Regions from separate parts of the Streptomyces sp. NPDC056883 genome, predicted to be linked through region 2. Evidence: riboswitches for the same ligand, from Rfam matches in the RefSeq annotation. Region 2 holds a riboswitch; the other holds the start of a gene.
The links. A riboswitch is a leader RNA that binds a small molecule or an ion and turns the genes downstream of it on or off. The one in region 2 is predicted to bind cobalamin.
Positions count from the first base shown of each region.

Region 1: linked by a shared signal. The riboswitch ahead of ACFRU2_RS10765 (ribonucleoside-diphosphate reductase subunit alpha) and the one ahead of ACFRU2_RS40070 (energy-coupling factor ABC transporter permease) in region 2 are both predicted to bind cobalamin.

Region 1 is NZ_JBHUBS010000003.1:384,586-400,221, reverse strand. It holds gene ACFRU2_RS10825 (sensor histidine kinase) at 1-1,133, opposite strand, end outside; gene ACFRU2_RS10820 (TetR/AcrR family transcriptional regulator) at 1,503-2,096, opposite strand; gene ACFRU2_RS10815 (SDR family oxidoreductase) at 2,175-2,936, shown strand; gene nagB (glucosamine-6-phosphate deaminase) at 3,092-3,877, shown strand; gene ACFRU2_RS10805 (glycoside hydrolase family 3 protein) at 4,069-5,559, opposite strand; gene ACFRU2_RS10800 (carbohydrate ABC transporter permease) at 5,566-6,402, opposite strand; gene ACFRU2_RS10795 (carbohydrate ABC transporter permease) at 6,459-7,481, opposite strand; gene ACFRU2_RS10790 (extracellular solute-binding protein) at 7,601-8,884, opposite strand; gene ACFRU2_RS10785 (GntR family transcriptional regulator) at 9,181-9,945, shown strand; gene ACFRU2_RS10780 (carbon starvation CstA family protein) at 10,144-12,306, shown strand; gene ACFRU2_RS10775 (YbdD/YjiX family protein) at 12,303-12,500, shown strand; gene ACFRU2_RS10770 (GNAT family N-acetyltransferase) at 12,589-13,086, shown strand; cobalamin riboswitch at 13,145-13,281, shown strand; gene ACFRU2_RS10765 (ribonucleoside-diphosphate reductase subunit alpha) at 13,441-15,636, shown strand, end outside.
Region 2 is NZ_JBHUBS010000031.1:39,190-54,825, forward strand. It holds gene gcvT (glycine cleavage system aminomethyltransferase GcvT) at 1-170, shown strand, start outside; gene gcvH (glycine cleavage system protein GcvH) at 266-646, shown strand; gene glyA (serine hydroxymethyltransferase) at 661-1,917, shown strand; gene ACFRU2_RS40025 (APC family permease) at 2,086-3,744, shown strand; gene ACFRU2_RS40030 (L-serine ammonia-lyase) at 3,889-5,271, shown strand; gene ACFRU2_RS40035 (hypothetical protein) at 5,571-5,885, shown strand; gene ACFRU2_RS40040 (SsgA family sporulation/cell division regulator) at 6,104-6,511, shown strand; gene ACFRU2_RS40045 (hypothetical protein) at 6,638-7,162, shown strand; gene ACFRU2_RS40050 (hypothetical protein) at 7,334-7,588, shown strand; gene ACFRU2_RS40055 (winged helix-turn-helix transcriptional regulator) at 7,648-8,529, opposite strand; gene ACFRU2_RS40060 (MFS transporter) at 8,668-9,924, shown strand; gene ACFRU2_RS40065 (flavodoxin family protein) at 9,940-10,671, opposite strand; cobalamin riboswitch at 10,949-11,143, shown strand; gene ACFRU2_RS40070 (energy-coupling factor ABC transporter permease) at 11,172-11,867, shown strand; gene ACFRU2_RS40075 (energy-coupling factor ABC transporter substrate-binding protein) at 11,876-12,211, shown strand; gene cbiQ (cobalt ECF transporter T component CbiQ) at 12,216-12,965, shown strand; gene ACFRU2_RS40085 (energy-coupling factor ABC transporter ATP-binding protein) at 12,962-13,795, shown strand; gene ACFRU2_RS40090 (PadR family transcriptional regulator) at 14,217-14,771, shown strand; gene ACFRU2_RS40095 (EF-hand domain-containing protein) at 14,817-15,029, opposite strand; gene ACFRU2_RS40100 (tRNA-dependent cyclodipeptide synthase) at 15,288-15,636, shown strand, end outside.

The sequences.
Region 1 (15,636 bases), on a different contig from region 2:
ATTCCGAAGCGGCCGGTGCGCCGGCAGGCGACCTTGCCCGGGGAGATCTCGGAGACCATCGCGATCACGCGGTCGGCGATCTCGTCGAACTCGACCCGCTCGTCCAGGTTCTGAGAGAGCGTCTCGTGCACGATCGCGATCGAACCGACACGGCGGACGGCTTCGTTCAGCGCCTCGCGGCCCTGCGGCGAATCCATGCGCCGGGCCTGCAGGCGCAAGAGCGCGGCCACCGTCTGGAGGTTGTTCTTGACCCGGTGGTGGATCTCCCGGATGGTCGCGTCCTTGGTGATCAATTCACGTTCGCGACGGCGCAGTTCCGTGACGTCGCGGCACAGGACGAGCGAGCCGATCCGGGTGCCCTTGGGCTTGAGCGGGATGGCCCGCAGCTGGATGACCCCGCCGCTGCCCTCGGCCTCGGTCTCGCGCGGGGCCCAGCCGCTCGCGAGTTTGACCAGGGCCTCGTCCACCGGGCCGCGGGAGGGCGCGAGTTCGGAGGTGATGGTGCCCAGGTGCTGGCCGACCAGGTCGGAGGCGAGGCCGAGCCGGTGGTAGGCGGAGAGCGCGTTCGGGGACGCGTACGTCACCACGCCCTCGGCGTCGAGCCGGATCAGGCCGTCGCCGACGCGCGGGGAGGCGTCCATGTCGACCTGCTGGCCGGGGAACGGGAAGGCGCCCGCCGCGATCATCTGCGCCAGGTCGGAGGCGGACTGGAGGTAGGTGAGCTCCAGCCGGCTGGGTGTACGCACAGTGAGCAGGTTGGTATTGCGTGCGATCACGCCGAGGACCCGGCCCTCGCGGCGCACGGGGATCGACTCGACGCGGACCGGCACCTCCTCGCGCCACTCCGGGTCCCCCTCGCGCACGATGCGGCCCTCGTCGAGCGCGGCGTCGAGCAGCGGGCGCCGGCCGCGCGGGACCAGGTGGCCGACCATGTCGTCCTGGTACGAGGTGGGGCCGGTGTTCGGGCGCATCTGCGCGACCGAGACGTACCGGCTGCCGTCGAGCGTGGGAACCCACAGCACGAGGTCGGCGAAGGAGAGGTCGGAGAGCAGCTGCCACTCCGAGACCAGCAGATGGAGCCACTCCAGGTCGGTTTCACTGAGAGCGGTGTGCTGGCGTACGAGGTCGTTCATGGAGGGCACCCGGCGAGCGTACCCCGGGTACGGGCCATGACTTTCCTCAGCGCGATACTCCGGAGTATCCAGGAGACCCCGCTTCCGCGTAGGGTTGGAGGAAGTGACGGTAATCAGGGTTCCGTCATTGGATGGACAGAACAGATTGGTCTAGTCCACAATTGCATCAAAGCTTCCGCCCTCCCCGCACAGGAGGACGGATCGAGGTAACCGCGCGATCTGCCCTGACCGCGCGTCACCTCCCACCGGCTGTCGGGCACCGCACACCCGTCGGCCGTAAGTACTCCGGGCTACGGTGCCGGGCGGGCTGAGGGTCCCGTTCGGCACCGTGGCCCAGAGGAATCGAACCCCGAGCGATACGCCAGGCCCCTACTGCGGCCAGGCCCCCATGGCCAGCTCCGCCACCGCCTCCAGTTCCTCCCGGCCCGCGCCGTCGCGCGACTGCTGGGACATCCCCTGCAGCACCGCCCCCGCGTAGCGCGCCAGTGCCCACGTGTCCGTGCCGGCCGGCAGGACCCCCGCGGCGACGTCGGCGCGGATGCGGCTCTCGAACGCCACCAGGTTGGCCTCGCGCCGCAGGCGCAGCGCCTGCGCCACCTCGTCCGAGGTGGTGTTGACCGCCGCGCTGATCACCATGCAGCCCGGCGGGTGGGCGGGGTCGGTGTAGACCTCCGCCGCCTCGTGCAGGACGCGCCCCACCGCCGCGCGGGCGGTGGGCTCCTCGGCGAGGGCCACGGCCGCGAAGTCCCCGTAGCGACCGCCGTAGACCACCACGACCTCGTCGAAGAGCTTGCGCTTGTCGCCGAAGGCCGCGTAGAGGCTCGGGGCGCTGATCCCGAGCGAGGCGGTCAGGTCGGAGATCGACGTCGCCTCGTAGCCGCGCTCCCAGAAGGCGAACATCGCCTTGTCGAGGGCCTCGTCGCGGTCGAAGGAGCGGGGCCTGCCGCGCTGTCCGGTCACCATGAACTCATTCTATAGCGGGCGCTACGGAATCTGATACGGTCCTTTCTGTAGCGACCACTATCGAAAGGGGGGCGCGCCATGGGCGTGCTCGAGGGGAAGACGGCACTGGTCACGGGCGGCAGCCGGGGCATCGGGCGGGCCATCGCGGAGCGACTCGCCCGCGACGGGGCGCTGGTCGCGGTGGCCTACGGGCACAACGAGGCGGCGGCCGAGGAGACCGTGGGGGCCATCGAGGCGGCCGGGGGCCGCGCCTTCGCCGTCGGGGCCGAGCTCGGCGTCCCGGGCGGCGCGCAGGCCCTCTGGACGGCGTACGCGGCCCATCCGCTGGCCACCGAGGGGGTGGACGTCCTGGTGAACAACGCGGGCGCCGCCACCTTCGCCGGCATCGGCTCCACCGACGAGGAGACGTACGACCGGGTGCACGCGCTCAACGCGAAGGCGCCGTTCTTCGTGATCCGGCACGGCCTGGAGCGGCTGCGGGACGGCGGCCGGATCGTGAACGTGACCGGCACCCCGGACATCGCCCTGCCCGCGATCCTCGCCACGGTCATGGCCAAGGGCGCCGTGAACGCGCTGACGGTCTCACTGGCCGCCGAGCTCGCGCCCCGGAACATCACGGTGAACTCGGTGGGTCCCGGGATCGTGGAGACCGACCTGAACGCCGCCTGGCTCGCGGACCCGGCGGCCCGCGCGCACGCCGCCTCCCGCTCCGTCTTCGACCGGCTCGGCACCCCTCAGGAGGTCGCGGACGTGGTCGCCTTCCTCGCCTCCCCGGATTCCCGCTGGGTCACGGGCCAGCACCTCGCCGTGACGGGCGGGCTCCAGCTCTCGCTGCTCTAGGCCGTCTCTTCCGGATCGGGCGGGGTCCGATCCGGGAGGCCGGAGCGGCGGATCCGGCCCACCATGGAGTGTGCGCGAAGACCCGGCAACGGGGCATCGCCTCTGCTAGATTGGTCTATACCACAATCGTCACACTCCAGATCGGCAGGCCCCGCGTGGAAGTTGTCATCGTCCCGGACGCCAAGGCAGGCGGCGAGCTCATCGCGGAGGCCATGGCCGCCCTGGTCCGTCGCAAGCCCGACGCCCTGCTCGGCGTGGCGACCGGCTCTACCCCGCTGCCCATCTACGAGGCCCTCGCCGCCAAGGTCAAGGCCGGACTGGTCGACGCCTCCAAGGCCCGCGTCTGCCAGCTCGACGAGTACGTCGGCCTGCCGGCCGGACACCCGGAGTCCTACCGCGCCGTCGTCCTGCGCGAGGTCGTGGAACCGCTGGGCCTGTCCGAGGCCTCCTTCATGGGCCCGGACGGCTCGGCCGAGGACATCGTCGGCGCCTGCGACGCCTACGACCGCGCCCTCGCCGCGGCCGGCGGCGTGGACCTCCAGCTCCTCGGCATCGGCACGGACGGGCACATCGGCTTCAACGAGCCCTGCTCCTCGCTCGCCTCCCGCACCCGCATCAAGACGCTGACGGAGCAGACCCGCGTGGACAACGCGCGCTTCTTCGACAACGACATAGAGCAGGTGCCCCACCACGTCATCACCCAGGGCATCGGCACCATCCTCGACGCCCGCCACCTGGTCCTGCTGGCCACCGGCGAGGGCAAGGCGGAGGCCGTCGCGCAGACCGTCGAGGGCCCGCTGTCCGCCCTCGTGCCGGCCTCCGCGCTCCAGCTGCACCGCCACGCCACGGTGATCGTGGACGAGGCCGCCGCGTCGAAGCTGAAGCTGGCGGACTACTTCCGGCACACGTTTGCCAACAAGCCCGCTTGGCAGGGACTGTAGGCCGCACCGTCACACGCCGAAGGGCCGGGCTCCCCCCGTCGGGGGGCCCGGCCCTTCGCTTCGTGCTCCGACCCGGCCCAGACCCGGAAAGACCGCCTCAAACGCCGGCGGGGCTGGATGCATCCAGCCCCGCCGGCGTTTGAGGCGCGGGGTCCGGGGCGGAGCCCCGGCAGCCGGCCCGCAGGGGCCTGCTACACCCCGGCGATGATCTCGGCGGCAGCCCTACCGCAGACGCGGGCGGCGCCGTGCGTCGCGATGTGCAGCGCGCCGCGCGGCTCGGCCTGCGGGACGCCCATCTCGACCACGATCGTCTCCGGCCGCGCCGCGACGAGCGCGTCCAGGGCCTCGGTCATCCACGGGTGCCGGTGCGCGTCGCGGACCACCGCGACGACGGTGCGGTTCCCCGCGGCGGCCAGGACGTCGGCGGCCGTCGACCCCTCCGGGTACACGCCCGAGTCGGTGCCCGGGACCAGTGCGGACACTTCCGCGGCCACCCCCCACGGGGTCTCGTCGCCGACCGCGAAGTTCGCCACCGGGGTGAGCGTGGCGATGTACGGGGCGTTCACCGGGGCCGCCGCCTTGGGCGAACCCGTCACGATCACCGCGCGGCGGGCCGCCGCCAGTCCGATGCCGGGCGCGCTGCTCCCCTCCGGCCGCGCGCCCCTGCGGACCTGGCGGGTCCACTCCGCCAGCGAACGGACCCGGGCGGCGGCCTCGGCGAGGCGCTCCTCGGGCAGCGAGCCGTCCCGTACCGCCGCGACCAGCGCGTCGCGCAGGCTCAGCACGGTGCCCTCGTCGGCGAGCCCGCCGCCGACGCAGATGGCGTCGGCGCCGGCCGCGATGGCCAGCACCGAGCCGCGCTCGATGCCGTACGTCCCGGCGATGGCCTTCATCTCCATGCCGTCGGTGACGATGAGGCCCTCGTAGCCGAGCTCCTTGCGCAGCAGACCGGTCAGGATCTGCGGGCTGAGGGTGGCCGGGCGGGTCGGGTCCAGGGCCGGCACCAGGATGTGGGCGCTCATGACGGCCTTGGTGCCGGCCTCGATGGCGGCCCGGAACGGTACGAGTTCCCGCGCGGCGAGGGTCTCGAGGTCCACGTCGATGCGCGGCAGCGCGTGGTGCGAGTCGACGTTGGTGTCGCCGTGGCCCGGGAAGTGCTTGGTGCAGGCGGCGACGCCGGCCGCCTGGAGGCCTTCGACGTACGCGGCGGTGTGCCGGGCGGTGAGGTGGGTGTCGGCGCCGAAGGACCGTACGCCGATGACCGGGTTGTCCGGGTTGGAGTTGACGTCGGCGGACGGGGCCCAGTTGAGGTTGACCCCGCACTCGGCGAGCCGGCGGCCCAGCTCGCGGGCGACGTCGCGGGTCAGGTCCACGTCGTCCACGGCGCCGAGGGCCAGGTTGCCCGGGAAGGAGGAACCGCCCCGGACCTCCAGGCGGGTGACGTCGCCGCCCTCCTCGTCGATGGCGACGAGGACGTCGTCCCGCTCGGTACGGAGCTGCGCGGTCAGCGCGGCGAGCTGCTCGGGCGAGGTGATGTTGCGGCCGAAGAGGCCGACGGCGGTGAGGCCTTCGGCGACCTGCCGGAGCAGCCAGGCGGGCGCGGTGGTGCCCTCGAAGCCGGGCTGAAGGACCGCGAGCGCGTCCCGGGTCACCGTATCCGTGCGGTGCGCAAGGACAGTCATGGGCCGTTATCCCTTCACGGCGCCGGCGGTCATGCCGCCGACGGCCTTGCGCTGGAGGAAGACGAAGATGAGCAGCACCGGGACCGCGAAGAGCGAGGAAGCGGCCATGGTGGCGCCCCAGTCGTTGCCGAAGGCGGTCTGGAACTGGGTCAGCCACAGCGGCAGGGTCTGCGCGGTCTTGTCCTTGTTCAGGATCAGGACCATCGCGAACTCGTTCCAGGCCGTGATGAAGCCGAAGAGCGAGGTGGACATCAGGCCGGGGGCCAGCAGCGGGAAGATCACCTTGCGGAAGGCCTGGCCGCGGGTGCAGCCGTCGATCTGGGCGGCTTCCTCCAGGGTCACCGGGACGGCGGCGATGAAGCCGCGCAGGGTCCAGATGGTGAAGGGCAGGACCATCACGAAGTAGATCGCGGTGAGCAGCGGGAGGCTGTTCAGCATCTCGGAGTCGCGGGCGATCATGTACATCGCGATGACCATGACCTCCCAGGGCGCCATCTGGGCCATCATCACCGCGAGGACCAGGCCCTTGCGGCCCTTGAACCTCATGCGGGCGATGGCGAAGCTCGCGGCGAGGGCCACGAGCAGGGCCAGGGTGACGGCCCCGATGGTGACGATGAAGCTGTTCGCGACGTAGGTCCAGAACAGGTCGACGCCGGTGGCCTTGGTGAAGTTCTCCATCGTCGGCGTGAAGACGAAGACGGGGTCCTTGGAGAGGATCTCGCTGGACGGCTTCAGGGCCGAGGAGAACATCCAGTAGACGGGGAAGACGAAGAGGACGGCCAGCAGCAGGGCGCCGACGTTCTTGGCGACGGCCGCGGGACGGATCGGCCGGCGGTTGCGCAGCTGCTGGGGCTTCGCGGACGGCGCGGACGGCGCGGGCTTCGGGGCGGTGGTGGTGCTCACTGCTCCTCCTCCTGCTTCAGGATCAGACGGAAGTAGAAGGACATGACGACCACGAGCATCACGATCGTCAGGACGGAGATCGCCGCGGCCAGACCGTAGTGGCCCTGGCTCTGGCCCTCTACGTACGCGTAGATCGTCAGGGTCTCCGAGGCGCGGTCGGGGCCGCCCTTGTTCATCGCGTAGATCTGCGTGAAGGCCTTGAAGATCCAGATGACCTCGAGGAACGTCGTGACCAGGAAGAACGACTTGAGGTTCGGGAAGACGACCTTCCAGAACGTCTGCCAGCCGTTGGCCCCGTCCATGCGCGCGGCCTCGTACAGCTCGCCGCTGACCGTGGTCAGGCCGGCGTACATGTTGAGGGCGACGAAGGGGATGGAGCCCCAGGCCAGCAGGACGGTGATGATCACCATCGTGGACATGCCGGTCTCGAACCAGTTGTGCTGGTCGTAGCCGGCGAAGCCGGCGGTGCGCATCAGCCAGTTCATGACGCCGTACTGCTCGTCGAACAGCCACTGGAAGACGGTCACCGAGGCGACGATCGGCATGGCCCAGGCCATCACCAGCGCCATCGACAGGACCAGGCGCATCCACTTGCCGAGCCGGTTCAGGAGGAGCCCGATGAGGCTGCCGAGCACCATGATCAGGAAGACGTTGCCCGCGGTGAAGAGGAAGCTGCGGACGACCACGGTCCAGAACTGCGAGTCGCCCAGCAGCTCGGTGTAGTTGTCCACGCCGTTGAACGGCGCCTTCCGCTGGATGAACTCGATCTTGTCGACCTTCTGGAACGACAGGATGATGTTCTTGATCAGCGGGTAGAGCAGCAGGGTCGCCATGCTGAGCACGGCGGGCCCGATCAGGAGGTACGGCAACCACCCTGAGGGGAGCGACTTTCTGCCCCCGCGAGGAGACTGGGACGCTGCCTTGGCTCCGGTGGGCGGCGGCGTCTGGGCCGGCCCCGCGGACTCGTGTGGTGCGTCCTGTGGAGCGGAAGTGGCCGCTCCCTGGGAGTGCACGGTCATGTCTGGGCTTCCTCGCGGTTGACTGTGGCGACTGGCACCCGCTTCCCCGCTCGGAGCAGGCGGCGCTTACGTCTGTCAATGCGCGACCCCGGTGCGTTCAGTACGGGTACTTCGGGGTGTTACTTGTTGATGCGGCTCGCGATTTCCTTGTCCGCGTCCGCACCCGCCTTGGCGGCGTCGTCACCCTTCAGGACCTTCGTCATGAACTCCTTGATGGGGTTCGGCTCGGTCTCGACGTTCGCCCAGCCCGGGGTCACCGGGGTGATGTTGCCGTTGACGCCGCCCTTGGCCATCGCCTCGGCGAAGGAGCCCGGGGCCGGGGCGAAGTTCGCACCGACCTGGTTCGGGAGCAGCGCGCCCTTGACCTCGGCGGCGTACTTGGTCATCTGGTCCTTGCCTGCGGCGAGGGCCAGCCACTCCTTGGCGAGGTCCTTGTTCTTGGAGCGCTCGGCGATCGCCAGGTTCGAGCCACCGAGGAAGACGGTGCCCGGCTTGTCGGCGGTCTTGCCCGGGATCGGGAAGTAACCGAAGTCGGCTTCCTTGCCCGCGTCCTTCAGCGCCTTCTCGGCACCGCCGGCCTCCCAGCCGAGGCCGATCCAGGAGGCGACGCCACCCTTGGGAACGACGTCGGTGGACTGCTGCGGGTTCGCCTCGTCCTTGTCCTTCGGGGCGGTGGAGAAGGACTGGAGCTTCTTGTAGAACTCCATCGCGGAAGCGGCCTGGGGGGTACCGAGACCGCCCTTCCACTTGTCGCCGTCCTTGACGGCGAGGTTGCCGCCCTCGTCCCAGATGAGACCGGCGAGGACGTACCAGCTCTGGCCGGGCAGGTAGATCGGCTGCGAGGCCGGGTCGGCCGCCTTCAGCTTCTCCAGGCCGGCGACCCACTCGTCGCGGGTCTTGGGGGCCGTGACGCCCGCCTTCTCGAAGGCCTTCTTGTCGTAGATCACGACGCGGTTGGCCGCGTACCACGGAGCGGAGTAGAGCTTGCCGTCGATCTCGGCCGAGGCCAGACCGCTCTTCGCCCAGGCGTCCGCGCCGAGCTTCGCCTTGTCCTTGGTCAGGTCGGCGAGACCACCGGTGACCGCGTAACCGGCGGTCTGGGTGTTGCCGAGCTCCAGGACGTCCGGCGGGGTGTTCTCGGAGAGGGCCGTGGTGACCTTCTCCTGGATGCCCTTCCAGGGCTGGACCTCTACCTTGACCGTGACACCGGGGTGCTTGGCGGAGAACTCCGCGTTGACCGCGTCGATCCAGGTCTTCGGTGCGGAGCCGTCCATCACCCAGACGGTGATCTCCTTGGCGCCACCCGCGTCGGCCTTCGGCTTGTCGTCGCCGCCGTTGCCGCACGCCGCGACTCCGACCATCATGCCCGCGACACTGACCGCCGCGATGAGCTTGCGCTTCACGCCACCCTCCTCAGGGATGCTGCCTGCAACTTCCCTTGCCCGCCGCGGTGACTCAAAAAGCACCAAGTACTGCCCGTGGGGCCGGGATCTGATCCATATTGGTGTAGACCAGTAGCTGGAGCTTGGCCTAGACCTTTAGGGGTGTCAAGGGTCTAATGAGCGGGTGCTCGGTCCGTTATCGGACCGACACCTGGGGGAGGGAGGAGGCCCGCCCTCCCTCCCGTGTCACGATGTGACCGCACATATCGGAGGAGCCGGTGACGGCAACGAAACTGGAGTCGGGAAGGCGGGCGGCGATGGCCACCGAAGGGGCGATCACGGAGCCGGACAGCGGGGCGGCCACCCGCACGGCACGCGTGCCCAAGTACTACCGACTCAAGCGCCACTTGCTCGATATGACCGAAACCCTTCCACCGGGCACCCCCGTGCCGCCCGAGCGCACGCTCGCGGCCGAGTTCGACACCTCCCGCACCACGGTCCGACAGGCCCTCCAGGAGCTCGTCGTCGAGGGGCGGCTGGAGCGGATCCAGGGGAAGGGCACCTTCGTCGCCAAGCCGAAGGTCTCCCAGCCGCTCCAACTCTCCTCGTACACCGAGGACATGAGGGCCCAGGGCCTGGAACCCACCTCCCAGCTCCTGGACATCGGCTACGTGACGGCCGACGACACCCTCGCCGGCCTCCTCAAGATCGCCACCGGCGGCCGGGTCCTGCGCATCGAACGGCTCCGCCTGGCCAGCGGCGAACCGATGGCCATCGAGACCACGCACCTGTCGGCCAAGCGCTTCCCCGCGCTGCGCCGGTCGCTGGTCAAGTACACCTCCCTCTACACCGCCCTCGCCGAGGTGTACGACGTGCGCCTCGCCGAAGCGGAGGAGACCATCGAGACCTCGCTGGCCACCCCGCGGGAGGCCGGACTGCTCGGCACCGACGTCGGACTGCCGATGCTGATGCTTTCCCGCCATTCGCTGGACGCCGACGGGGAGCCCGTCGAGTGGGTGCGTTCCGTATACCGCGGCGATCGTTACAAGTTCGTCGCCCGACTCCAGCGCCCCGCCGTCTGATTCGTAGTTGACTCTCGTTCCGCTATACGGACGGGGGCTTACGTCCAGCGGGCGGTCCCCCGTAGATTCCCTGCGCCCATGCAGATGATCAACGAGGGGACGAGGATCATGACGGAACCAGGCCCGGAAGCAACACGGGCGGTACGGGACGCGGCGAGTCCGGGCACCACGCCGGGCTCGCCTTCTCCATCAGGGGCCATGTCCCCCAAGGCCGTGGCCCTGTGGGTGCTGGTCGGCCTCGTGGGAGCCATCGGCTGGGGCGTGCTGGCGCTCTCGCGCGGCGAGGAGATCTCGGCCGCCTGGCTGCTCGCCGCCGCGCTCGGCTCGTACGCGATCGGCTACCGCTTCTACGCGCGCTTCATCGCGCACCGCGTACTGAAGGTGGACAAGACCCGCGCCACCCCCGCCGAACGCCTTGACAACGGTGTCGACTTCCACCCGACCGACCGACGGGTGCTTTTCGGCCACCACTTCGCCGCCATCGCCGGCGCCGGACCGCTCGTGGGTCCCGTACTCGCCTCGCAGATGGGCTACCTGCCCGGCACGATCTGGATCGTCGTGGGCGTGATCTTCGCGGGCGCCGTCCAGGACATGGTCACGCTCTTCTTCTCCACCCGGCGCAACGGCCGTTCGCTCGGCCAGATGGCCCGGGACGAGATCGGCCCGGTCGGCGGCGCCGCCGCGCTGATCGGCGTCTTCGCCATCATGATCATCCTGCTGGCCGTGCTGGCCCTGGTCATCGTCAACGCGCTGGCGCACTCCCCCTGGGGCGTCTTCTCCATCGGCATGACCATCCCGATCGCCCTCTTCATGGGCTTCTACCTGCGCGTCCTGCGCCCGGGCCGGGTCACCGAGGTCTCCGTCGTCGGTGTGGCGCTGCTGCTGCTCGCCATCGTCGCGGGCGGCTGGGTCGCCGAGTCCTCGCTGGCGGACACCTTCACCCTGGAGAAGGAGACGCTGGTCCTCTGGATGATCGCCTACGGGTTCGTGGCGTCCGTCCTGCCGGTGTGGATGCTGCTCGCCCCGCGCGACTACCTCTCCACCTTCATGAAGGTGGGCACCATCGGGCTGCTCGCCGCGGGCGTGGTCATCGCCATGCCGACGCTGAAGATGCCCGCGGTCACCGACTTCGCCTCGCGCGGAGACGGCCCGGTCTTCGCCGGCTCGATGTTCCCGTTCGTCTTCATCACCATCGCCTGCGGAGCCCTGTCCGGCTTCCACTCGCTGGTCTCCTCGGGCACCACCCCGAAGATGATCCAGAAGGAGACCCAGGTCAGGGTCATCGGCTACGGCGCGATGCTGACCGAGTCCTTCGTCGCCATCATGGCGATCATCACGGCCTGCATCATCGACCCGGGCCTGTACTTCGCCATCAACTCCCCCGGCGGCGTCGTCGGCGCCACCGTCGAGACGGCCTCGCAGGCCGTGACCAACTTCGGCTTCGCCATCTCCCCCGAGGCCCTCACCCAGGCCGCGAAGGACGTGGAGGAGACCAGCCTGCTGTCCCGTACGGGCGGCGCGCCGACCTTCGCACTCGGAATGTCGGAGATCTTCTCGTCCGTGATCGGCGGCGCCTCGATGAAGGCGTTCTGGTACCACTTCGCGATCATGTTCGAGGCCCTGTTCATCCTGACGACCGTGGACGCCGGCACCCGCGTGGGCCGCTTCATGCTCCAGGACACCCTCGGCAACGTGCACAAGTCCTTCAAGGACGTCAGCTGGAAGCCGGGCGTCTGGTTCGCCAGCGCGATCGTCGTCGGCGGCTGGGGCTACTTCCTGTGGGTCGGCGTCAAGGACCCGCTGGGCGGCATCAACCAGCTCTTCCCGCTGTTCGGCATCGCGAACCAGCTGCTCGCGGCGGTCGCCCTGGCCGTCTGCACCACCCTGCTGATCAAGTCCGGCCGGCTCAAGTGGGCCTGGGTGACGGGCGTTCCGCTGGCCTGGGACCTGGCCGTCACGCTCACCGCCAGCTACCAGAAGATCTTCTCCGACAACCCGAAGATCGGCTTCTTCGCGCAGCGGGACGTCTACCAGGACGGGATCGAGGCGGGCAAGGTCCTCAAGCCCGCCAAGACCATGGACGAGATGCACACCGTGGTCACCAACGCCACGGTGGACGGCGTCCTGTCGGTGTTCTTCGCCCTGCTGATCATCATCGTGCTCGTGGACGCCGCCCGGACCTGCCTGGCGGCCATCCGCAAGCCCGAGTCGGTCAAGCTCGCCGAGATCCCGTGGACCGAGTCCAAGCTCGTCGCCCCGGCCGGTCTGATCCCGACGGCCGAGGAGCGGGCGGAACTCGCCGCCGCCGGCCTGGACTCGGGCGGGGGCCGCGTCCAGGACTCCGTGCGGGAACCCGCGTGACGCGCCTGCGCCACGTGCTGGGCCGGGCCCGGTTCTTCGTCAGGGAGTTCTCGGGCGAGGCCGCCTACGACCGCTACGTGGCGCACGCCCGTACGCACGATCCGGACGCGGTGGTCCAGTCGCGCCGGGCCTTCGAACGGGCCCGCACGGACGCCCGCGAGGGCGACCCGCGCGAAGGGTTCCGCTGCTGCTGAACCGTGGGGCCGCACAGGGGCCGCCGCGTTCCGTCCACCCGACGGAACGCGGCGGCCCCTTGCGTTTCCCTGGCGCACACTCGATGCCATGGACATCATCATCAGGACGGCGGCGGCCGCCGAATACGAAGAGCTCGGCGAGATCACCGCACGGGCGTACCTCGACGACGGACTGCTCGACTTCGCCGAGGAGGACCCCTACCTGAGCCGGCTGCGCGACGTCGCCGGCCGGGCACCCGACGGCGAGGTGCTCGTCGCGGCGTACGAGGGCACGCTGCTCGGTGGTGTGACCTTCGCCCCTCCCGGCAGCCCGCTCTGCGATATCGCGGGCCCCGGCGAGGCGGAGTTCCGGATGCTGGCCGTCTCCCCGGCAGCCCGCGGACGCGGCGCGGGCGAGGCCCTCGTACGGGCCTGCGTGAACCGCGCCCGGGAGCTGGAGGGCGTGAGCCACCTGGTGCTGTCGACCACGGAGAAGATGCTCGGGGCGCACCGGATCTACGACCGGCTGGGCTTCGTACGGACCCCCGAGCGGGACTGGTACCCGGTTCCGGGGCTGCCCCTGCTCACCTACCGCCTGGAGCTCTAGGCCACACCGCCCGCGAGGAGCGACACAACATGTGGGGGCTACCGCAAGCACCGGCCCCCACATGTATGCTCATGCTCGCTGTCGTCGCAGGGGAATCCGGTGAGAATCCGGAACTGTCCCGCAACGGTATGAAATGCACCGACCCGCTCGCTGCATCCGCAAGTCCGAGGACCTGCCGACAGTGCGCCCGGCTCGACCGAACCGGGTGCAGACACGTCCGGGCCTCGCGGTTGGGCCGGTGGACGCCACGTGGCGCACGCGCACTGCCCTGCCAGGCACGCGCTCCCCCACGTGCGCCCCCTCGCGCCCCGCACCAACGGTGACCCCGGAGCCGAGCGAGGGAGAGCTCCCCCCGTGACCATCGCGCCTTCCGCACCGCGCGCCGAGTCCGACCCGTCCACCTACGAGGGTCCGGGGGCCGCGCTCCTGCGCACGCTCACCGAGCTGACCGCCGACCTGCCCGACACCGACCCCGGCCGGGTCGCCGCCGCCGCGCTGCGCGGCCGCAGCGCCGCCGCCGACGAGGCGGAGCTCCGTACGCTCGCCACCGAGGCGGCCGCCGGGCTGATCTCCGAGGACCCGGCGTACTCCCGGCTCGCCGCCCGCCTGCTGACGCTGGCCGTCCGCGACGAGGCCGCCGGCCAGGGCTCCACCTCCTTCTCCGGCTCCGTCGAGGTCGGCCACCGCGAGGGGCTCATCGCCGACCGCACCGCAGACTTCGTACGCCTGCACGCGAACCGGCTCGACGCGCTGGTCGAGCACGCGCTCGCCGAGGGCGCCGACGACCGCTTCGGCTTCTTCGGCCTGCGCACCCTGCACAGCCGCTACCTGCTGCGGCACCCGATCACCCGCCAGGTCATCGAGACCCCCCAGTACTTCATGCTGCGCGTGGCCTGCGGCCTCGCGGAGAACGAGTCCGTCCAGGCCGTCGAGGAAGTCGCCTCCCTCTACCGGCTGATGAGCCGCCTGGACTACCTGCCGTCCTCCCCCACGCTCTTCAACTCCGGCACCCGCCACCCGCAGATGTCCTCCTGCTACCTGCTGGACTCCCCGCTGGACGAGCTGGACTCGATCTACGACCGCTACCACCAGGTCGCGCGCCTCTCCAAGCACGCCGGCGGCATCGGCCTCTCGTACTCCCGCATCCGCGCCCGCGGTTCGCTGATCCGCGGCACGAACGGCCACTCCAACGGCATCGTCCCGTTCCTGAAGACGCTGGACGCCTCCGTCGCCGCCGTGAACCAGGGCGGCCGCCGCAAGGGCGCAGCCGCGGTCTACCTGGAGACCTGGCACGCGGACATCGAGGAGTTCCTGGAGCTCCGCGACAACACCGGCGAGGACCAGCGCCGCACCCACAACCTGAACCTGGCCCACTGGGTGCCGGACGAGTTCATGCGCCGCGTGAACGCCGACGCCGACTGGTCGCTGTTCTCCCCGGCCGACGTCCCCGAGCTGGTCGACCTGTGGGGCGACGCGTTCGACGCCGCCTACCGCAAGGCCGAGGAGTCGGGCCTGGCCCGCAAGAGCATGCCCGCCCGCGACCTGTACGGCCGGATGATGCGCACCCTCGCGCAGACCGGCCAGGGCTGGATGACCTTCAAGGACGCCTCCAACCGCACGGCGAACCAGACCGCCGAGCCGGGCACCGTCGTCCACTCCTCGAACCTCTGCACCGAGATCATCGAGGTCACCAACGACGGCGAGACGGCCGTCTGCAACCTCGGCTCGGTCAACCTCGGCGCCTTCGTCCTCGCCGAGTCCGGGGACATCGACTGGGAGCGGCTGGACGAGACCGTCCGCACCGCGGTCACCTTCCTCGACCGCGTCGTGGACATCAACTTCTACCCGACCGAGCAGGCCGGCCGCTCCAACGCCCGCTGGCGTCCGGTGGGCCTGGGCGCGATGGGCCTCCAGGACGTCTTCTTCCAACTGAAGCTGCCCTTCGACTCCCCCGAGGCGAAGGCCCTGTCCACGAAGCTCTCCGAGCGCATCATGCTCGCGGCGTACGAGGCCTCCTGCGACCTGGCCGAGCGCAACGGCCCGCTCCCCGCGTGGGAGCAGACCCGCACGGCCCGCGGCGTCCTGCACCCCGATCACTACGACGTCGAGCTGAACTGGCCGGAGCGCTGGGACGCGCTGCGCGCCCGCGTCGCGAAGTCCGGGATGCGCAACTCGCTCCTCCTGGCCATCGCCCCGACGGCGACCATCGCCTCCATCGCGGGCGTGTACGAGTGCATCGAGCCGCAGGTCTCCAACCTCTTCAAGCGCGAGACCCTGAGCGGGGAGTTCCTCCAGGTCAACGGCTACCTGGTGCAGGAGCTCAAGCGGCTCGGCGTCTGGGACGCCCAGACCCGCGAGGCGCTGCGCGAGTCCTCCGGCTCGGTCCAGGGCTTCGGCTGGATCCCGGCGGAGGTGCGCGACCTGTACCGCACGGCGTGGGAGATCCCGCAGCGCGGCCTGATCGACATGGCGGCGGCGCGCACCCCCTTCCTCGACCAGTCCCAGTCGCTGAACCTGTTCCTGGAGACGCCCACCATCGGCAAGCTCAGC
Region 2 (15,636 bases):
GCGAGGTCACCTCGGGCGCCCCGTCCCCGACGCTGGGCAAGCCGATCGCGATGGCCTATGTCGACGCGGCGCACGCCGCGCCCGGCACCTCCGGCGTCGGCGTGGACATTCGCGGTACGCATGAGGCGTACGAGGTCGTGGCACTGCCGTTCTACAAGCGGCAGAAGTAATCCTCGTACAGCTCGTACCCGCACGTCGGCGCCCCGCGCCGCCCTCGCACGACCACCGTTCGTATCCACTCCCCCGCATCCAGGAGAATCAGGCCATGAGCAACCCCCAGCAGCTGCGTTACAGCAAGGAGCACGAGTGGCTGTCGGTCGCCGAGGACGGCGTCTCGACGGTCGGCATCACGGAGTTCGCGGCCAACGCGCTCGGTGACGTCGTCTACGCCCAGCTTCCCGAGGTGGGTGACACGGTGACCGCGGGCGAGACCTGCGGCGAGCTGGAGTCGACCAAGTCGGTCAGCGACCTGTACTCCCCCGTCACCGGCGAGATCGTCGAGTTCAACCAGGACGTCATCGACGACCCGTCGCTGGTGAACTCGGCTCCGTTCGAGGGTGGCTGGCTCTTCAAGGTGCGCGTCACGGAGGAGCCGGCCGACCTGCTCTCCGTCGACGAGTACGCCAAGCTCACCGCCGGCAACTGACCCAGGGAACCCTGATGTCTGTACTGAACACGCCCCTCCACGAGCTCGACCCGGACGTCGCCGCCGCCGTCGACGCCGAACTCGTGCGCCAGCAGTCCACCCTGGAAATGATCGCGTCGGAGAACTTCGCTCCGGTCGCCGTCATGGAGGCCCAGGGCTCGGTCCTGACCAACAAGTACGCCGAGGGCTACCCCGGCCGCCGCTACTACGGCGGCTGTGAGCACGTCGACGTGGTCGAGCAGATCGCGATCGACCGCATCAAGGCGCTCTTCGGCGCCGAGGCCGCGAACGTGCAGCCCCACTCGGGCGCGCAGGCCAACGCGGCCGCGATGTTCGCGCTGATCAAGCCGGGCGACACGATCATGGGCCTGAACCTGGCCCACGGCGGTCACCTGACCCACGGCATGAAGATCAACTTCTCCGGCAAGCTCTACAACGTGGTCCCGTACCACGTCGACGAGACCGGTGAGGTCGACATGGCCGAGGTCGAGCGCCTCGCCAAGGAGACCAAGCCGCAGCTGATCGTCGCGGGCTGGTCCGCCTACCCGCGCCAGCTCGACTTCGCCGCCTTCCGCCGCATCGCGGACGAGGTCGGCGCGTTCCTGATGGTCGACATGGCGCACTTCGCGGGCCTGGTCGCCGCGGGTCTGCACCCGAACCCGGTGCCGCACGCCCACGTCGTCACCACCACCACGCACAAGACCCTCGGCGGTCCGCGCGGCGGTGTCATCCTGTCGACGCAGGAGCTGGCCAAGAAGATCAACTCCGCGGTCTTCCCGGGTCAGCAGGGCGGCCCGCTGGAGCACGTGATCGCGGCCAAGGCCGTCTCCTTCAAGGTCGCGGCCTCGCCCGAGTTCAAGGAGCGCCAGGAGCGCACCCTGGAGGGCGCGAAGATCCTCGCCGCCCGTCTGGTCCAGGACGACGTCAAGGCCGTGGGCGTGGACGTCCTCACCGGCGGCACCGACGTGCACCTGGTCCTGGTCGACCTGCGCAACTCCGAGCTGGACGGCCAGCAGGCCGAGGACCGCCTCCACGAGGTCGGCATCACGGTCAACCGCAACGCCATCCCGAACGACCCGCGGCCGCCGATGGTCACCTCGGGTCTGCGGATCGGTACGCCGGCGCTGGCCACCCGCGGTTTCGACGCCGAGGCCTTCACCGAGGTCGCCGAGATCATCGCGCAGGCGCTGAAGCCGGCGTACGACGCCGAGGACCTCAAGGCGCGCGTCTCCGCGCTCGCCGCGAAGTTCCCGCTGTACCCGACGCTCTAGGCACCGGCTTGAGGGGGCCCGGTCTTGTTGTGCACAGGGCCGGGCCCCTTTCATGACCAAAGCCCCAGGCGGATGCGACCTATTGCCGCTGATTCTTCCAATAAATGGCAAATAGGCTCCGAATAAAGGATCGACGCAGACCCCCTGGCAGGACGGACAGCACACCTCATGGACATGAGCGCAGCGAACAAGAAGGGACTCAGTCTCTTCGCCCTGATCATGATCGGGCTCGGCTCGATCTTCGGATCGGGCTGGCTCTTCGGGGCGGGCCAGGCGGCCGCCGTCGCAGGGCCCGCGGCGATCATCGCCTGGGTCATCGGTGCCGTCTTCATCGGCATGATCGCCATGTCCTACGCGGAGGTGGGCGCCGCCTACCCGCTGCCCGGCTCGATGGCCCGCTTCGGCACCATCTCGCACGGGCCGGTGCTGGGCTTCATCACCGGCTGGGCGGTCTGGATCGCCATCGCGGCCCTGATCCCGATCGAGTCCATCGCCGGTACGCAGTACATGTCCTCCTGGAACTTCGGCTGGGCCAAGGGCCTGGTCGAGAACGGCGGCCTGACGACCTCCGGCATGGCGATGGCGCTGTTCCTGACCGTGGCGCTGTGGCTGGCCTGCTACTGGTCGGTCGCGCTGCTCGCCAAGGCGAACAACCTCCTCACCCTGGTGAAGTTCGCCATCCCGGTGCTCGCCGTGATCGCCCTGATCGCCTCCGGCTTCCACACCGGCAACTTCACCGACCACGGCGGCTTCGCGCCCAACGGCTGGTCGGCGGTCATGACCGCCGTCACCACCTCCGGCGTGGTCTTCGCCTTCAACGGCTTCCAGGCCGTCGTCAACCTCGGCGGCGCCGCCAAGAACCCCGGCCGCGCCATTCCGCTGGCCCTGGTCGGCGCGCTCTCCCTCGGCCTGGTCATCTACCTGGCCCTGCAGATCGCCTTCATCGGCGGTGTCCCGCCGGAGAAGCTGGCCGAGGCCGGCGGCTGGAGCGGCATCAACTTCTCCTCGCCGTTCGCCGACCTCGCCAAGATGCTGATGCTGCACTGGGTCGTCACGATGCTCCAGTTCGGTGCCTTCATCTCCCCGTCCGGCGCGAACATCGGCAACGTCGCCTCGGCCTCGTACATGGCGCAGAACCTCGCGGACACCGGCTTCTTCCCGAAGAAGATCCGCGAGGTCCACCCGAAGTACGGCACCGCGCGTCCCGCGATGTGGCTGAACCTCGGCTTCTCGATCCTGCTACTGGTCACCGTCGGCCACAGCTGGGAGGCCCTGGCCAGCGTGGTCTCCGCCGCGATGGTGGTCTCGTACCTCATCGGCCCGATCGCGGTCGGCGTCTTCCGCAAGACCAAGCCCGAGCTGCCCCGTCCCTTCCGCCTGCCGGCGGCCCGGATCCTGTGCCCGATCACCTTCGCCTTCGCCGCCTGCGCCCTGTACTGGTCCAAGTGGCCCGACACCGGCAAGGTGGTGCTCCTCACCCTGGTCGCCGCCCCGATCGCGGCCGTCGTGCTCAAGCGCAAGGGCGAGAAGAACCTGGCCAAGCAGTTCGCCCCGGCCTGGTGGATGATCGCCTTCCTGCTGTGGCTCGGCACCCTGTCGGCGCTCGGCAGCAAGGAATTCGGCGGCCACGGGGTCATCCCGGGCGGCGTGGACATCGCCCTCGTGGGCCTCTCGGCCCTGGGCTTCTACTTCTGGGCCGTACGGTCCGGGGTCAAGGCCCACTACGCGGGCCTGCCGGGCCCGGACCCGGTCCTGGACGCCCCCGGGGCCGACACCCCCGCCGCCGAGCAGTCCGACGCACCGGAGCGCGAACTGAGCCACGCCTGAGCGTCCCCCTCCCGACCCGTCCGGCGGCCGAGCTGTTCACCTCACCGCGTTAAGCTCGGCTGCCGGACAAAATCCGCAGATCACCCCGATCAACCCCTCCTGCCCACGCTTCCCACCCACGAGCAGACATAGGAGTCCGCAACCGTGGCCATCTCCGTCTTCGATCTCTTCTCGATCGGCATCGGTCCCTCTTCCTCCCACACCGTCGGACCGATGCGCGCCGCGCGCATGTTCGTGACCCGGCTCAAGAAGGACGGCGTCCTCGCCCAGACCGCCTCGGTCCGCGCCGAGCTCTTCGGCTCGCTCGGGGCCACCGGGCACGGCCACGGCACCCCCAAGGCGGTGCTGCTGGGCCTGGAGGGCCACTCGCCCCGCACCGTGAACGTGGAGACCGCCGACGCCGAGGTCGAGCGCATCCGCCAGACGGGCCGCCTGCGCCTGCTCGGCACTGAAATAGGCGATGGCCACGAGATCGACTTCGACGAGCCGAACCAGCTGATCCTGCACCGCCGGCGCTCGCTCCCGTACCACGCGAACGGCATGACGCTCTTCGCGTACGACGAGGCGGGCACCCCGCTGCTGGAGAAGACCTACTACTCGGTCGGCGGCGGGTTCGTCGTGGACGAGGACGCGGTCGGCGAGGACCGGATCAAGCTGGACGACACCCCGCTGAAGTACCCCTTCCGCAGCGGTGACGAGATGCTCCGTCTCGCGAACGAGACCGGCCTGTCGATCTCCTCGATGATGCTGGAGAACGAGAAGGCCTGGCGCACCGAGGACGAGATCCGCGAGGGTCTGCTGGAGATCTGGCGCGTCATGCAGGCCTGTGTCGCGCGCGGCATGTCCCGCGAGGGCATCCTCCCCGGCGGCCTGCGGGTCAAGCGCCGGGCCGCCTCCACGGCGCGCCAGCTGCGCACCGAGGGCGACCCGATGATGCACCGCAGCGAGTGGGCGACCATCTACGCGATGGCGGTCAACGAGGAGAACGCGGCCGGCGGCCGGGTCGTCACCGCCCCGACCAACGGTGCGGCGGGCGTCCTCCCGGCGGTCCTGCACTACTACATGAACTTCGTGCCGGGCGCCGACGAGGACGGCGTGGTCCGCTTCCTCCTCGCCGCGGGAGCGATCGGCATGCTCTTCAAGGAGAACGCCTCGATCTCCGGCGCCGAGGTCGGCTGCCAGGGCGAGGTCGGCTCGGCCTGCTCGATGGCGGCCGGCGCGCTGGCCGAGGTGCTGGGCGGCACCCCGGAGCAGGTCGAGAACGCGGCCGAGATCGGCATGGAGCACAACCTCGGTCTGACCTGCGACCCGGTCGGCGGCCTCGTGCAGATCCCCTGCATCGAGCGCAACGGCATGGCGGCGGTCAAGGCCGTCACCGCGGCCAAGATGGCGATGCGCGGCGACGGCAGCCACAAGGTCTCCCTCGACAAGGTCATCAAGACCATGAAGGAGACGGGCGCCGACATGAAGGTCAAGTACAAGGAGACCGCCCGCGGCGGCCTCGCGGTCAACGTCATCGAGTGCTGATCCGTACCCCCTGACCGACCTGACCGACCTGACCGATTCGGGCCCCGACGCTTGGCGTCGGGGCCTTCGTCGTTTCCCCTGCCGGACAGGTGGGTTACGCCAGTAACTTCGTTCGGGATTGGGGGGTATATGAGGTTTGACGGTGGGTTACTCATGCTTGAGGGGGAACAAGGCAGTCTGGGCTGGTTTCTTGATGATCACTTGCGCCAGGGTGAGGGCACGACGTCGCGTCCACACCCCCGACGGTCGGCCAACCGTCTTGGACCACAGCCGTTTTGCTTAACTGGAGGACTTGAAACATGGCAAGCACCCGCAGCATCCGCGTGATGGCGGCCGCCGCATCGCTCCCCCTCGCCTTCGCGCTCTTCTCGGGCGTCGCCCAGGCCGACAACGGGGCAGGTGCGGCCGGGACCGCGTCGAACGCGGCCCTCGCCGGCGTCCTCGGCAGCGGGGTCGGCGGCAGCAACACCGGCAACTCCTCCACCGCCCAGCAGGTCGCCTCGGGCTTCGGCGCCTCCAACCAGAACAACGGCGCCCAGGCCAACGGTTCGGGCTTCACCGCGATCGGCCAGTCCAACTCCCACGAGTCCTTCATCTACAACCCGCTCCCGTAGTTCCGGCCGGGGCCCCCGCCCCGGTCACGTCCTTCCGCCGAGCCCCGACCTCCCCCCGGAGGCCGGGGCTCGGTGCGTCGGGAGAAGTCGGGCCGAGCGGCCCGGCCGGACGGGACCTTTGGCCACGGGAAAGGGGCCCGGGGGTGGGCTAGCTTGCCGGAGTGGGCAAATGTGGCGCGTGCGCCGGCGAGTGCCCACCCCGAGAGAGAGGCGCCCGCATGACCGGCACCGAACACCGCGTCCTCCCGCTGCGCCTGGAGACCGCGCCCGCGGCCGTCCCGGTGCGGGGCGTCTTCGTGTACCGCACCAAGCGGCCCTACGAGATCTCCCTCGACTTCGAGGGTGCCGGCATGCACCTCGCCCGCTGGGTCTTCTCCCGGGAACTGCTGCTCGACGGCCAGGTCTGCGCCACCGGCGAGGGCGACATACAGGTGTGGCCCCGCTGGAAGGGCACCGAGCCGCGGGTCTTCTTCGCCTTCAGCAACGGCGAGCAGTCGTGCGTGGTGTCGGCCCGGGCCAAGGACGTACAGGCGCTGTGCCGCCGGATGACCGAGCTGGTGCCGCGCGGCCAGGAGCACCGGTACTACGACCTCGACGCCGAGCTGAGCGCCCTCCTGCCCAGCTGACCGGGGCGGATCCGGCGGCACCCCGCGGGACCCGGCAGACCGGGTGATCCCGGTGCAACCACGACCGTAGCGGGCGCGTCTTCACGGGTGACACCGTTCCCCGTCTCTCGGAATCGAGGGGACGCAATGAACCGTCCACGCCGCCGGCAGGCCACCGCACTGGGGTTGGGCGCACTGCTCACCGCCATGCTCGCCTTCGCCGCACCGGCTTCCGCCGCGGCCACCACGGCCGCATCCACCACCACGGCCACCCAGACTCCGCTCGTCGTCAATGCCCGCTGGGGCGGTCACTGCACGTACGACCGGGTGGTCATCGACCTTCAGGGGTACGTACCCGGGGTCACCGTCACCCCCGTCCCGAAGCTGGTCTACGACGGGTCCGGCAAGCCCGTCCCGCTGGCCGGGCGGTACTTCCTGGAGATCCGCCTGCACCCCGCCGCCGGACACGACGACGCGGGCAACAACGTCTACCGCGGGCCCAAGCTCCTCAAGATCTACCTGCCCAAGCTGAAGGGCATCGCCCTGACCGGCGACTACGAGGGGTACGTCACCTTCGGCGCCGCCTTCGACACCAAGCCCGCCTACACCTCCTTCAAGCTGCACGCTCCGGAGCGCTTCGTCCTGGACATCGCGCACCCGAACGTCTGCTGAACACCCACCGGCGGGAGGCCGGGCCGGGACCTACCGGCATCCCGCCGGACCGCTCGAGCAGGGCGGCCAGGTGCGTCCACACGAAGGCTCGCTCACCGAACTGCCCTTGGAGCATTGGGTGTTGGCAGTAGATTGACAGCCCCATCGAGCCTGTACGACCTGGAGGTCTGTATGGCTGATCAGCCCGTCAAGGCGCACTTCACCGAAGACGTCACCCTTCCCGACGGCCGAAGGATTCGCGTCAGCGCCTACCCCGACGGAAGCATCCGGTTCCGCGTGGATGGCCTTCCGTACGTCCTGACCGAGGCGTACCTGACCGGGGACCCGGAGAAGAACCAGGCGATCATGAAAATCTCGCCGGGGAAGCAGGGCAGCAATGCCTCGCACAACTATGTGGAGTGGCTGGAGTCCAAGAAGCAGAGCTAGACCGTCTCGGCGGAGGACGATCGATACGGCGTGCGACCGAACCCCGCGACGACGCGATGTCAGTCCTCCGCGGCCAGGCGCCGCACCTCGGCCAGCGCCTCGTTCACCGCCGCCGGGATGTCCGTCACCGGGAAGCGCGCGTGCCGCACCGTGCCGTCGCGGTCGACGACCAGCACGGTCCGCTTCAGCCGCAGCAGCTGTCCGGCACGAAAGGTCGGCAGGCGCAGGGCGGCGGCGAGGCGGAGGTCGACGTCGGAGAGGAGGGTGAAGGGGATGCCCTCCTGGCTCGCGAACACGCATTGTTCGTCGGGGCGTTGGGTGCTGACGCCGCGCACCTCCGCGCCCGCGGCGCGGAAGTCCTCGTAGGCGTCCCGGAAGAGCCGGTTCTCCAGCGTGCAGCCGACGGTGCCGGGGATCTGCGACCAGCCCTCCGGCAGGGGGCTGGGGCTCCCGGTCGCCGGATAGCAGAACAGGACGGTGGCCACGGCGTCGGCCACCGGGTCGACCGGCACGCCGTCCCGGTGACCGGACAGCCGCAGGCGCGGCAACTGCCGGCCGGTCAGGTCCGCGACGCGCCGCGCCTCCGCGCTCGCCTCGCCGGCGGTGCCGCTGAGAGAGCCGTCACCTAGGAGCCAGCGGTCGGCCCAGTCCTGCATCGACAGCAGGACCGGCAGCAGCCCCCGGCCGCTCTCGGTCAGCCGGTACTCGTGCCGCGTCGGCCGCTCCTGGTACGGGACCTTCTCCAGCACCCCCGTCTCCACCAGGTGCGCCAGGCGCTCGGCGAGCACCTTCCGGGAGATGCCCAGCTCCTCCTGGAGCGCGTCGAACCTGTGGTGCCCCCTGGCGGTCTCCCGGATCAGGAGCAGGCTCCACCAGTCGCCGACCACCGCCGCGGCCTGCGCGATCGCACAGGCGGCGTCCCGCTCGGGGATCGACCTCATCACCACGTCTCCACTTCTGCGCGCACGGCGGCCGTTCGTCGGAACCATCTTGCGCCATGAGGTCAGTTCCGGATAGAAACTCACCTGGAACAGGTTAGTTCCCAAAAGAGACTGACAAGACCCGGGGGTGGGCTCCGCATGAGCGGAACGCAAGCGATCCAAGAGCACGACCGACGCGAAGACGAACGGGAGACCTCGTCGCCGGGCGTCTTCTGGCGCTTCTGGGCCGCCGCCACGGTCAGCGGCGCGGGCACCGCCGTCACTTCCCTCGCCCTGCCGCTCGTCGCCCTCACCGTTCTGGACGCCACCGCCTTCCAGGTCGCCCTGCTCGCCGCCGCCGGGCAGGTCTCCTGGCTGCTGCTCAGCCTCCCGGCGGGCGTCCTCGCGCAGCGCGTGCCGCTGCGCCGGCTCCAGGTCACGCTCGACCTCGTACGGTTCGCGGCGCTCGGATCGCTGCCGCTCGCCTGGTGGATCGGCACGCTCACCTATCCGCACCTGGTGTTCGCGGCGCTCGTCACCGGCTCGGCGACCGTGCTGTTCGACATCGGCAACTCGACCTTCCTGCCCGCCGTCGTCCCGGCCCGGCAGCTGGCCGCCCGCAACAGCGTCATGTCGGGCACGCACGCCGTCACCGACACCGGCGGACCCTCCCTCGGCGGCGTCCTGATCGGTGTGACGGGCCCGGTCGGCGCGATCGTCGTGGACGCCGCCAGCTACCTGGCCTCCGCCGTGCTCCTGCGCACCCTCCCCGAGAGCCGCCCCGCGCCCCGCACCGGCGAGAGCGCGCTGCGGCTGATCCGCGCGGGATGGCGCTACGTCACCAAGCACCCGGTCATGCGCCCCTGCATGATCTGGGCGACCGCCGCCAACTTCCTCAACGCGGCCCTCGTCGCCCTCACCCCCCTCTACCTGGTCCGCGGAGCCGGCCTCGACTCCATGCAGCTCGGTCTCGTCCTTGCCATGGACGGGGTCGGCGCGCTCGCCGGCGCCGCCGTCGCGGTCCGCGTGACCACGCGCCTCGGCACCGCGCGGGGCATCATCCTGGCCGATCTGGCCGGCGGCGCGCTGCTCCTGCTCGCCCCGCTGACCACGTCGGCGGGGGACGCGTTCTGGTTCGCCCTGGGCAACGCCGGCTTCGCCTTCGGCACCGTCATCGGCTCGATCACCACCCGCACCTACCGGCAGACGCAGTCACCCCCGGAACTGCTGTCCCGCGTGATGGCCACGGTCCGCTTCGTCTCCTGGGGCGCGCTGCCGCTCGGCGCGCTCACCGCCGGTCTCCTCGCCACCCACTTCGGCGCCCGTACCGCGCTCTGGACCGTCTGCGCCGCCGCCCTCCTGCCCCCGCTCTACCTCTTCTCCACCAAGGTGGGCCGCCACCGCGACCTCATCTGACGGGCCGGCCCGAGCTCAGCGGTGCTCGGGGTTCTCGAAGTCGAACCGGCAGCCGGCGTCCCACTCGGAGCGCTGGTTTCCGTGGGCGGGGATGCCACCGGCGTCCTTGAGCATCCTCGCCAGGTGGAGCTGGTTCCAGGTCATGAAGGTCGTGTTGCGGTTCGTGAAGTCGTTGTCCGGCCCGCCGGAGCCGGGGTCGAGGTACGAGGGGCCCGGGCCGGCCTCGCCGACCCAGCCCGCGTCCGCCTGCGGCGGAATGACGTATCCGAGGTGCTGGAGGCTGTACAGGACGTTCATCGCGCAGTGCTTGGCGCCGTCCTCGTTGCCGGTGATCAGGCAGCCGCCCACGCGACCGTAGTAGGCGTACTGGCCGTGCTCGTTGAGGATCGACGAGCAGGCGTACAGGCGCTCGATCACCTGCTTCATGACCGAGGAGTTGTCACCCAGCCATACGGGCCCGGCCAGCGTGAGGATGTCCGCGGCCATGACCTTCGAGTAGACGACCGGCCACTCGTCGGTCTCCCAGCCGTGCTCCGTCATGTCCGGCCAGACGCCGGTCGCGATGTCGAGGTCCACGGCCCTGAGCACCTCGACCCGGACGCCCTGGCGCTTCATGATGCCGGTGCTGACGTCGATCAGGCCCTGCGTGTGGCTCCGTTCCGGAGACCGCTTGAGGGTGCAGTTGATCACCACGGCGGTCAGGTCGGAGTAGTCGGAGGCGGGCGCGGCATCGGATTCGGTGGTCACCCCACCAGGCTCGGCGTCCCGGGGCGGACCCGCCAGCGGACCGCACCCGTCCGGGCGTGCGCCACACCGCACCCGTCCAAGCGTGCACCACCCGGGCGGAACGGCGCCGGGCCCCGGATCCGCCGGTCGCCCACGACGGCGGGCCTACGGAACTCCCCCTCGGCTCCCCACCCTTGGGGAGGAGACCGCGACCCCGGTGGCGGAGAGTCACGGCGAAGCGGAATCCGGACAGGCGGCGGCGCGATTGGGGCGGGTTGTTCCCGGTCCGTGCGGCCGACTAGGGTCAGCGGGCCTTGGTGTTCGGGAAACCGGTGGGAAACCGGTGCGGCCCTCGCCACTGTGATCGGGAAGTCCGGCTCCACTCCTGCGGGAAAGCCACTGGGCTGCGCGGGAGGTTCCGCGCTGCCCGGGAAGGCGGAGCATGGACGTCAACCCGTGAGCCAGGAGACCGGCCGGGGCGCGTTGTCCATCCACGAGGTGCTGGAGAGGTCTCCCTACCCATGCATATAGCCGAGGGGTTCCTGCCCCCTTTGCACGCGGTCGCCTGGGGCGCCGCGTCCGCCCCCTTCGTCGTCCACGGCGTCCGCTCGCTCACCCGAGAGGTGAAGGCCAACCCGGAGAGCACGCTGCTGCTCGGTGCGTCCGGGGCCTTCACCTTCGTCCTGTCCGCCCTGAAGATCCCTTCGGTGACGGGCAGTTGCTCGCACCCCACCGGCACCGGGCTCGGGGCGATCCTGTTCCGGCCGCCGATCATGGCGGTGCTCGGCACGATCACCCTGCTGTTCCAGGCCCTGCTGCTGGCGCACGGCGGACTCACCACGCTCGGCGCCAACGTCTTCTCGATGGCCATCGCCGGCCCGTGGGCGGGCTACGCCGTCTACCGGCTCCTGCGCACGTCCGGACTCCCGCTGATGGTGACCGTGTTCTTCGGCGCCTTCTTCGCCGATCTGGTCACCTACTGCGTCACCAGCGTGCAGCTCGCCCTGGCCTTCCCGGACCCGGCCTCCGGGTTCGTGGGCTCGCTCGCGAAGTTCGGGGGGATCTTCGCGGTCACGCAGATCCCGCTGGCCGTGAGCGAGGGGCTGCTGACCGTCCTCGTGATGCGGCTGCTGATGGCGTCGAGCAAGTCGGACCTGGTCCGGCTGGGTGTCGCCAAGCTGACGGCCCCCCGTACCGGAGAGAAGGCGGCGGCCTGATGAGCGGGATGTCCAAGAACGCGAAGATCAACACCCTGCTGCTGCTCCTGGTGGCGGCGCTGGCCGTCCTGCCGATCGCGCTGGGGCTGGGCGAGGGCAAGGAGGAGCCCTTCGCCGGCGCCGACGCGCAGGCGGAGGCGGCGATCACCGAGCTGAAGCCGGATTACGAGCCCTGGTTCTCCCCGCTGTACGAGCCCCCCTCCGGCGAGGTCGAGTCCGCGCTGTTCGCCCTGCAGGCGGCGCTGGGCGCGGGCGTCCTCGCGTACTACTTCGGGGTCCGCAAGGGCCGCCGCCAGGGCGCGGCCGCCGCTGCGGCCGCTCCCGCCGCCGCACCGGAGGCGTAGCCGGGTGCTGCCGATCGACGTGGCCGCGCACGGCAGTCGCTGGCGCGGCCGGCACCCGCTGGAGAAGGCCCTGCTCGGGATCGGGCTGACGGTCACCGCCGTGTGCCTGCCCCCCTGGCCGGGCGGGCCGCTGGTGGCCGCCGCCACCCTCGCCGTGCTGCTCGGCCCGGCCGGGGTGGCCGGCCGGCAGCTCTGGCGGGCCTTCCGGATCCCGCTCGGCTTCTGCTTCACCGGGGCGCTGCCCCTGCTGTTCGCGGTCGGCGGCCCGGCGGGGCCGGTGTCCCTGGCCCCCGACGGCCCCCGGCTCGCCGCCGAACTGCTGCTGCGGACCTCGGCGGCCTCGCTCGGGCTGCTGCTGTTCGCCTTCACCACCCCGGTCTCCGACGTACTGCCCCGGCTGGTCCGGGCCGGGGTGCCGGCCCCCGTGGTGGACGTGGCCCTGGTCATGTACCGGATCGGCTTCCTGCTGCTCGACTCCATGGCCCAGGTCCGCCGGGCCCAGGCCGCCCGGCTCGGGCACACGAGCCGGGCGGCGCTGTGGCGGTCCCTGGCCGGGCTGGCCGCCACCTCCTTCGTACGGGCCTTCGACCGCGCGGCCAAGCTCCAGGCGGGTCTGGCCGGACGCGGCTACGACGGCGCGCTGCGGGTCCTCGTACCGGAGGCGGCCCTGTCGTGGCGCTTCCTGACGGCCACCGCCGGCCTGCTGGCGGCCCTGATCACCCTGACCCTCACCCTGAAGGGGCTGTACTCGTGAACCCGTCACTCAACCCGGTGGTGGAACTGTCCGGTGCGGGCTACGCCTACGAGGACGGCCCGGCGGTCCTGACCGGCGTCGACTTCGCCATCGCGCCGGGCCGGGCGCTGGCCCTGCTGGGCCGCAACGGCAGCGGCAAGACCACGCTGATGCGGCTGCTGAGCGGCGGCCTGCGGCCCGGCGCGGGATCGCTGTGGCTGGACGGCACGGAGGTCTCGTACGACCGGGCCGGACTGACCCGGCTGCGCACGTCCGTCCAGCTGGTGGTGCAGGACCCCGACGACCAGCTGTTCGCGGCCTCGGTCGAACAGGACGTGTCCTTCGGCCCGATGAACCTGGGGCTGCCCGCTCCCGAGGTCCGCGCCCGCGTGGACTCGGCCCTCGCCGCCCTGGACATCACCCGGCTCCGGGACCGCCCCACCCATCTGCTCTCCTACGGCCAGCGCAAGCGCGCGGCGATCGCGGGCGCGGTGGCGATGGCTCCGCGGGTGCTGATCCTGGACGAGCCGACGGCCGGTCTGGACCCGGACGGCCAGGAGCGGCTCCTCGACGTCCTCGCGGGACTGCGCGCCTCCGGCACGACGGTGGTCATGGCCACCCACGACGTGGACCTGGCGGTCCGCTGGGCCGACGACGCGGCGGTCCTGACCCCGGCGGGCATCCGCTTCGGTCCGGCCGAAGCCCTCCTCTCAGAGCCGGCCCTCCTGACCGAGGCGGGCCTGCGCCAGGCCTGGTCCCCGGCGGTGGCCGCGCTGTTGCGGGCCCACGGACTGCTGGAGGCGGGTGCCCCCGGGCCCCGCAATCCGGAGGCACTGGCCGCCTGGAGGTAGGCAGGTTCGCGCTTCGTGATGATGATCGAGACATCGAGCGCACCCTTGTCCCTCCGGTGGGACGGCGAGAACTGGTCGACGCGGTCGGCGGGTTCCGCCGCTGCCCCCCGGACGGGGCCGAACACTCCAGCGGGCTCCGGTACCCGCACGCATTCGACCGGGCTCGCCGTGAGTCCGGACGGACGGCGCCTGCTCTCCGCCGGCTGGGTGTGGAGCCCGGTCGGACTCCTGAGCACGTACGAACTGCAGGAGGCGCTGACGGACCCCTCGGTCCTGGACCGGGAGGGAGCACCGGGGTACATGGCGCTGGACGCACCGCAGTGGCGGTGGCGACTGGGGAACCGTCGTCCCGTGCGGCGGGAGCCTCGCCCTGGAGAAGGGCATCGCGGTCCTCGATCTGCCGCAAACCTAGGATGGCCGCATGTCGCTCCCGCACGCCATCCTCACCGCCCTGCTCGAGAAGCCCTCGTCGGGGCTGGAGCTGACCCGGCGGTTCGACAAGTCGATCGGGTACTTCTGGTCCGCGACGCACCAGCAGATCTACCGCGAGCTCGGCCGGCTGGAGGAGTCCGGGCTGATCCGGGCGCTGCCCAGCGAGGGTCCCGTGCGCGGGCAGAAGAAGGAGTACGAGGTGCTGCCCGCCGGGAGCGGGGAGCTGGCGCGGTGGGTCGGGGAGCGTCAGGACCCCAAGGCGGTGCGGGATCCCCTGCTGCTGCGGATCCGGGCGGCCGCGGTGGTCGGGCCGCAGGGGCTGGCCGCCGAGCTGCGGCGGCACCTGGAGCTGCACCGGGCCCAGTTGGCCGTGTACGAGGGCATCGAGGAGAAGGATTTCCCGGCCGGCCGGGACTCCGACGAGGACCGGCTGCGGCGTGTCGTGCTGCACGCGGGAACCGGGCTGGAGACCTTCTGGCTGCGCTGGCTGGAGGAGGCCCTCGCCGAGGTGGAGGGCATGACCGGCGGGCCGCGCGAGGCCTGACGCGCGCCCCCGGCCCGACAGGGGGCCGGGGGGCGGCGCGGGTGCTTACTTGTTCAGGGAGGCCCAGAACTCGTCGAAGCTCAGCAGGCCGTCGTCGTTCGAGTCCTTGGCGGCGATCACGGCCTCCGCGACCGGGCCGGTGACGAACGGGTCGCCCATCTCCGCCATCGCCGAACGGAACTCGTCGGCCGTGACGAAGCCGTCACCGTTCACGTCGAACTTGCCGAACGTCGTCCGTGCGCTCTCGATGTCCGCCACTGGGTCCACCCCTTCTTGCTTGGTGCTTGTTGACCGGCTCAGGGTAGCGGCACGCCCGGCCCCCTCACGCCCCGGGTCCCGTTCGAGCGGCAGATAGAAATTCAATTACTCTTCCGTAGTGCGGAAGCGATAATTCCAGCCAACAATTCAAGCCTCCACTTGTCACGCTCCGGGACCACCGCATAACGTAGTGACATTGCCGCCACACCGGGAGCGCAGGGCTCCCAGGGACAAGCGGCAACAAGGGCGATCACACAGGTGACGATCACAGCTGACGCATCATTCGAAGTTCTGCCCTTCACCCGCACTTGCCACCACATCTGGGAAGACGGCGACCATGTGCTCATCGGAGTGAGTCCTGGCAACAGCTACTTCAGCTCCGAGCGCATATCCAGCCTCACCCGATGGGCCACGACCCGCTTCGCACAGGTCGACTTCGTCTACGCAGACCTCCACGTGGACGGGATGTTCGCCGCCTTCGGCTACACCCGGGAACACGCGGAGAAGCGTGCGACGAAGGAAATCAAGGCAGTCCGGCGAAGGATTCTCAAGGGCGTGGAGGAATCAGGACCTCCGAACGCCGAGATCCGAGTGAGGGCACTTTCGG